DNA from 2 places in the Bradyrhizobium betae genome. Region 1 is predicted to be linked to the other one. Evidence: riboswitches for the same ligand, from Rfam matches in the RefSeq annotation. Region 1 holds a riboswitch; the other holds the start of a gene.

The links. A riboswitch is a leader RNA that binds a small molecule or an ion and turns the genes downstream of it on or off. The one in region 1 is predicted to bind cobalamin.
Region 2: another riboswitch for cobalamin. It lies ahead of F8237_RS31805 (TonB-dependent receptor); the one in region 1 lies ahead of F8237_RS03780 (energy-coupling factor ABC transporter permease).

Annotation. Positions count from the first base shown of each region.
Region 1 is NZ_CP044543.1:729,040-732,440, forward strand. It holds gene cobT (nicotinate-nucleotide--dimethylbenzimidazole phosphoribosyltransferase) at 1-242, opposite strand, end outside; gene cobF (precorrin-6A synthase (deacetylating)) at 258-1,007, opposite strand; gene F8237_RS03780 (energy-coupling factor ABC transporter permease) at 1,054-1,731, opposite strand; cobalamin riboswitch at 1,769-1,988, opposite strand; gene cobA (uroporphyrinogen-III C-methyltransferase) at 2,034-2,765, opposite strand; gene F8237_RS03790 (cobyrinic acid a,c-diamide synthase CobB) at 2,762-3,401, opposite strand, start outside.
Region 2 is NZ_CP044543.1:6,604,859-6,608,259, forward strand. It holds gene F8237_RS31785 (adenylate/guanylate cyclase domain-containing protein) at 1-616, shown strand, start outside; gene F8237_RS31790 (hypothetical protein) at 746-952, shown strand; gene F8237_RS31795 (hypothetical protein) at 1,169-1,381, shown strand; gene F8237_RS31800 (hypothetical protein) at 1,491-1,736, shown strand; cobalamin riboswitch at 1,875-2,089, shown strand; gene F8237_RS31805 (TonB-dependent receptor) at 2,204-3,401, shown strand, end outside.

The DNA of each region.
Region 1 (3,401 bases):
GCTTGCGGATAGGCCGACACGCCTTGCGCGACGATGCCGTGATCACCGGCGAAGACGATGATCGGCACCCGCGCCGCGCGCGGCTGCTCGGTCGCCTGCAGACCCGCAAGCTCGATCGCGAGCTGTTCCAGCCGGCCGAGCGCGCCGGTCGGCTTGGTCAGCTGCGCCTGCCGCGCGATCGCCGCCTCGCGATGGATCGCGGAGACATCGGGGCATTTTCGAGTGACCCATTCGGGAAGCATGCTGCCTCGCTCGCCTTACGGCCTGCGCTTGAGAATGTAACTATCCATGATCCAGCCATGCCGCTCGCGCGCCTCCTGGCGTGCGGCCAAGATGCGCGGGCCGATCTCAGCCAGCGCGCCGGACATGACGATCTGGTCGGGCATGCCGAGATAGGCGCCCCACCAGATCTGCAGGCCTTCGGGATCAAGCGACTGGAATGCGGTGCCGCCGTCGAGCATCACGACCACAGTGTCGACGCCCTGTGGCCAGCCGCCTTCGCGCAGACGGCGCCCCGTCGTGACCAGAAAGGGCTCGCCGATGTCGTTGAGCGGCAGCGCGTGCGCCGCGCACAGCGCCTGGATCGAGGTGATGCCGGGCACGACCTCGATATCAGGCAAGGGAGAAAGGCGCCGCGCAATCCGCAGCGAGGAATCGTACAGCGAGGGATCGCCCCAGATCAGCAGCGCGACCTTGCCGTCACTGCCAAGATGGCTCGCGATCGTCCGCGACCAGGTCGCGGCAACCGCATCGTGCCAATCGTCTACGCCCTTGCGGTAGTCCGCCTCACCGGCGTCGCGCACGGGAAGATCGAACTCGGCGATCCCAGTCTTGTCGTTGGTCAGCACGTCCGTGCAGAGCGTCCGCCTGAGATCGGCGAGATCGGATTTCGCGCTTCCCTTGCGCGGGATCAGGACGAGATCGGCCGCGTTGATGGCACGGATCGCGGCGCGCGTGAGCTGCTCGGGATCGCCGCAACCGATGCCTATCAGGGAGAGCGTGAGCATCGCGAGTGCGAAGGGCGGCCGCGATGGCCGCCCGTTCGCTTGTCTCTCAGGCCGCGTTGTGCAGGCGCGGGGTGACGAGGCCGGGTGCGGTGACGCCGCGCAGCGACTTCGCCAGCGCCAGCACCGCCAGATCGGCCAGCGGCTCGATCACGATGACGAGCGCATAGGAGGCCGCAAAGGTCGCGATGTTGGCGAGGTTGCTCATGGCAAAGCCGGAGCCATACAGCGCCCAGAACGCGACCCAGCCGATCACGCCGGCCTGGTAGGTCGTCGAAAGCGCCAGCGCCTGGCGATAGCTGAGATCGACATAGGCGGTGTTGCGCGAAATGATCCGCGCCGCAATCGCCTGGATGGCGAACAGCGGCACCAGCAGCGTCGTGACGTTCATGCCGAATTGCGGCAAATCCGGCGGCTCGAAGAACACGCCCTGGAACAGCAGACCGAAGGCTAGGCCGAGAGCTGCGGGGGCCGCCCCGAACAGCAGGAACAAGGTCGAGCCGAGAATGAAGTGCACCTCGGAGACGCCGACCGGGAAGTGCGGCAGGATTTCGAAGAAGGTGAAGACGAGCGCGGTGGTGGCGAGGGTGCGCAACGCAAGCGAGCCGATGCCCTGCTCGCGCACGGTCTCGACCGCGAGCTTCAGGGCAACGCCGCCTGCGGCGATGCCCGTTGCGTAACTCAACACGAGCTTGGCGCCCGTCACGATCCCGGGTTCGATATGCATGGCTCAGATCCTTCCTGCCGTCACACCCGACGGCGTTGGCCTCAAAACACGCACGGCCGGTCTCCTGGCTCGCGGCTCACTGGGTTCTCCGGCCTTCCCGAGCCTTGCGGCCCAGTGGCGGTTCGGAGTCCCTTCACCGCTTACAGTCGCGGGGGCGGCTGGGGTTTGGGGCGCCGCAATTGGGTCCGCCCATCCCCATTCCCGATTATGCTCCGGCGCTTTGCGCCGCGTCGAGCACCATGCATCTCCTGTGTGCCCCTTTCGCGGAGCCTGCGTCAAGGGGCGAGCGGCGGCCGGAGCGATCATGACGGATAATCCCCCGCCAGCGCACCGAACAGGATCACGGCCGCCGTCGACGCCGCGCCGCCGCGCGCAAGCTGCTCCGCCAGTTCGGCAATTGTGGTGCGGACCAGCCGCTCATCGGGGCGCCCGAGAGATTCGGCGAACAGCGCCGGAGTGCCTGGCGCCAGACCGTGTTCGATCAATTTCGCGACAAGCGCCGGAAAGGTGCGGCGGCCCATATAGACCACGGTGGTCGCTTCGGGATCGGCCAGCGCCGCCCAGTTCAGGTTCTGCGGCAGCTCACCGGTGACATCGGCCCCGGTGACGAACTGCACCCGGCGCGAGGTGTGGCGCCGGGTCAGCGGAATGCCGGCTTGCGCCGCAGCGACGCAGGCCGTGGTGACGCCGGGAATGATCTCGTAGCCGATGCCGGCTTCGCGCAGCGTCTCGAGCTCCTCCTCAAGGCGGCCGAAAATGCCGGCATCGCCGGACTTCAGCCGCACCACACGGACGCCGGTCGCAGCATAGTCGACCAGCAGACGGTTGACGTGGTGCTGCTTGGTCGAGGGCCGCCCTGCCCGTTTCCCCACCGCGACGAGATTGGCGCCGGGCCGGGCGAGTTCGAGGATCGCGCCGGAGGCGAGATCGTCATAGAGCACGACGTCGGCCTCGCGCAGCCGCGCGGCCCCCTTCAGCGTGAGCAGCTCGGGATCGCCGGGGCCGGCGGAGACGAAAGTGACAAAACCGCTCACCGGTCCTCCGCGATCAGATGGAAGAACGTGCCGGTGGCGTGTCCGCGGCGCGAGCCGGTCTCGGCGATGACGGCGCCAGTCGCATCGTGCACCACCGCGAGCGGCGTATCCGGCTGCGCGACGATCGTCGAATAATGGAACTCGTGGCCGCGCAGCCGTGCGCCGACCCGATGCCCCGGCATCGGGGCAGCGAGCGCAGCGAGACGATAGCCCAGATGCATGCGGCGCTTGGCAAAGCTCGTCTCCAGGCCGAGCAGCCCCGTCATCTCATGGCGGATGCCGTCGGCGTCGGTGAGGCCTTCACCCAGCACCATATAGCCTCCGCATTCGCCGTGCACCGGCCGCGTTTCGGCGAAGGCGCGCAAACCACCACGGAACTGCGCATTGGCGGCGATCTTTCCGGCATGAAGCTCGGGATAGCCGCCGGGCAACCAGCACACATCGGCGCTTGCGTCAGGCACCTCGTCGGCCAGGGGCGAGAACGGCAGGATCTCGGCGCCCGCCGCGCGCCAGGCTTCCAGCATGTGCGGATAGACGAAGGAGAACGCGGCATCACGCGCAAGCGCGATGCGCTGCCCGGGCGGCGTGACGTTCAGGCCGTTCGCCGCAGGCTGCGGTGACCAGGCCGCGGCCGAT
Region 2 (3,401 bases), 1.3 Mb from region 1:
CTTCATCGAGGAGGACGAGCCGGCGCTGCTCGCCTGTTTCGCCGCCATCGACATGGCCGACCAGGTGCCCGCGCTGCAGAAGCAATTGCCCGACCTGCTCGGCATCCGCGCCATGCCGGCGCCGTGCGACTTGCGGATCGGCATTGCCACCGGCGAGGTCCTGACCGGCAGCATCGGCTCCGAGCTGATGATGAGCTTTACCGTGATGGGCGACGCCGTGAACCTCGCCTCGCGCCTGGAAGCCGTCAACAAGACCTACGGCACCCGCATCCTGATCGCGCAGGCGACGGCGGCTGCGATCGGATCGAACCTCGAATTGCGCGAGATCGACCATGTCGTGGTCGCCGGCCAGAGTGTGCCGCAGCCGATCTTCGAGGTGATGGGCAGGGCAGGCGATCTCAGCACGGCGCAAGCGAGCCTGCGCGCGCGCTATGCCGAAGGCCTCGCTGCCTATCGCGCCCGCCGCTTCGACGAGGCCCGCGTCGCCTTCAACGCCGCGCTCGAAGCCGTCCCCGGCGACGGTCCCTCACGCACGCTGCTCGCCCGCATCGCGCAGTTCGAGGCCAGCCCGCCGGACGAAGGGTGGGACGGTGCCTGGCGGCTGGAGCAGAAGTAAGCGGCCGCGGCGGTGTCTCCACGCCGCCTGCGCCGACGAAAATTGATTCTACTCCATAACGATGTTCGCCGTGACCTATTTCCCGGGCTTAGGTTTGCTGTCCTTGAGGCGTTTGATGGGGATACGCCGATGACAGATCTTGAGGACAGGCTGGAACGGTTCGAGACGCTCACCGCCGAATGCGAGTTGATCACCCAGCTCGCCACCGACAGCACCAAGCGCGAGTTCTATCTGAAGCTGGCGGAGCAGTGTCGCCAATTGGCGGTCGATCTGCGGCAGGAGATTGCCACCAAGGCCGACGCGACCAAGACTGCTGCGACCAAGGCTGCGGCTTGAGGTCGATCCTGACATAAGCGCCGGACATGCAAAGCGCGGCATGAAGCGTGGAACCATTGCGGTGCCGCGCAGTCGAAATCCGTTTTTAACGTTTGTCACGCATCCTTGACGCGTGGAGATGTTTGCCGGGTTGCTCCGCTGCGGGAATGCCGGGGGCTCGTTGCAATGCAGCGCGACTCGCGGATGTCGTTTGATCGTGCCTCACAGGGCCCTCCCATGCGTCTGCTTGCGGTGATCGTGCTCGCGCTGATGACAGCAGCCTGCAACCAGGAGCAGGACATCACCGGCTCGACCCCGGTCTGCGCGTTGCGGACCTACAGCCCGTACAATCCCCGCGACATCAGTCAGTGCGTTGCGGCCTGCAAGGCGTGCGACCACGGCAACACCGTGACCTGCTCGACGTCCTGCACGCTCAAGGGCGCGCGCTGAGCGGCGCCCGTTCCCCCGTGACTGGACTGACGGTGCCCCGGCACCGGAACGATTGCGTCGGATCATCATTAGAACAGGCAGGCAGGTCACGGAGTCCAATGGAATGGGGATGCTTGATCCCGGTCGGTTTCTGGTGTCGTGCTCGCATTGCGAGGCCTGGCCGATGGCCGCCAATGTGAAACGCGCGAGCTGGTCGGCGTCCCCGCACGAAGTCCGCTTCATGTGCCCGCGCTGCCGCCGCGAGGAGACCGCCATCATTTCCGCGTCCGGTCAACTGATGCCGATCAAGCGCGCTGACATCCCGACGCACGACGTGGCCGCGGCCCAGGCCCAGCGGTCAAGAGGGCGAGCGTAGCTTGCCCGTATGCCGGCGAGCGGGCGGTGGTGCGGACGCGCTTCGGAATGGAACCTGCCTGATTGCGCCAGCTCAATCTTCGGTGCGGGGCTTCGGCGCTCATGCAACCGGCCGATTGACTCCCTGCTTGCCCGGCTCGTAGATTGCTCGGTGACGGTTCTCCTCACGGAGATCAAAAGGGAACGTGGTGCGCGAATGTCCCAACTCCGGGATTTTTCTCAATGCCATGGCTGCCCCCGCAACTGTAAGCGGTGAATCTCTCGTCATATGCCACTGGGAATCTCGGTCCCGGGAAGGCGACGCAGAGGTAACGACCCGCGAGCCAGGAGACCTGCCGTCAGCCGTGGTCACACGCGAAGATGTCGGTCGGGGAGTACAGACATTGGTTTCACCGGAGCAGTCCATCGCTCCGACCTGAAACCTCGTTCGCTGTGACGTGCCACTGACGTCACACCGAGGTTACAATTGTGTCCCGTATTGTCTCTGCCGCCAGGCGCCTCAGCGCCGGCCTGTTCGCGACCACGTCCCTTTATTCGCTTGATCCATCGATCGCCCGCGCGCAGCAAGCCGTCGCCGAGCAGCTGCCGCCGATCGAAGTGACGAGGCCCGACGATCCGAACCGCACGCGCGCCCGGGCCACTGGCGACGGCGATACGACGAGCCGGCGCGCGCCCGCGAATGTCGCCCGGAGCGGAGCGCCGGCGGCCGGCTCCTCCGGCGCCGCCAGTGAAGCCGTCGCCGGCAACGGCGGCATTGTCGGGGCCGCCACGACCGTGATCACGGCCGCGGACATCGCACATGCGCCGTCGCAGACGCTCGCCGAGATCATCGCGGTGCAAGTCCCGGGCGCTCAGATCACGACGCTCTATGGCGGGCCGGTCGCCGCGAAGACCGGCGTCGATTTGCGCGGCTTCGGCGCCTTCGCCACCGCCAACACGCTGGTGCTGGTCAACGGCCGGCGGCTGAACGACATCGACATGGCGCAGGTGGACCTCTCCACCATCCCGCTCAATTCGATCGAGCGCATCGAGGTCACGCGCGGCAATTCCGGCGCGGTGCTCTACGGCGACAATGCGGTCGGCGGCGTGATCAACATCGTCACCAGGAACGGCGTCGGCGCACCGCCCGTGGCCGCGCGCATCGAGGCCGGCTTCGGCTCGTTCAACACCAGGCTTGCCAACGTCTCGACGTCGCTCAATTCCGGGCCGTGGTCGACCTCGTTCTACGGCAATGCCGTCAGTACCGACGGCTACCGCGACAACAATCGCTATGTTCAGAAGAACGGTGTCGGCAATCTCAACTACACGACATCGGGCCTGACCGCTTTCCTGACCGTGACAGGCGACGATCAGGAACTGCGGTTGCCGGGCGGCCGCACCGTCGATCCCTCCATCGGCCTCGACGAACTCGCAACCGCCCGAAGGGGGACCAGCACGCCCTTCAACTACGCCAACCAGCAAGGCTTCAGCGCCACCGCGGGCTTCACCAAGACCCTGGTCAACGGCGTCGATCTCATCGTCGATGGCGGCGTGCGCGACAAGAAGCAGCAGAGCGCGTTCTTTGCGAGCCCGATTCCGGTGCCCGCGTTGTTCACGTCGACCTATGTGGGCGCGGATCTGACGACCTGGTCGATCACGCCGCGGCTCAGCGTGAAGAGCCTGCTGC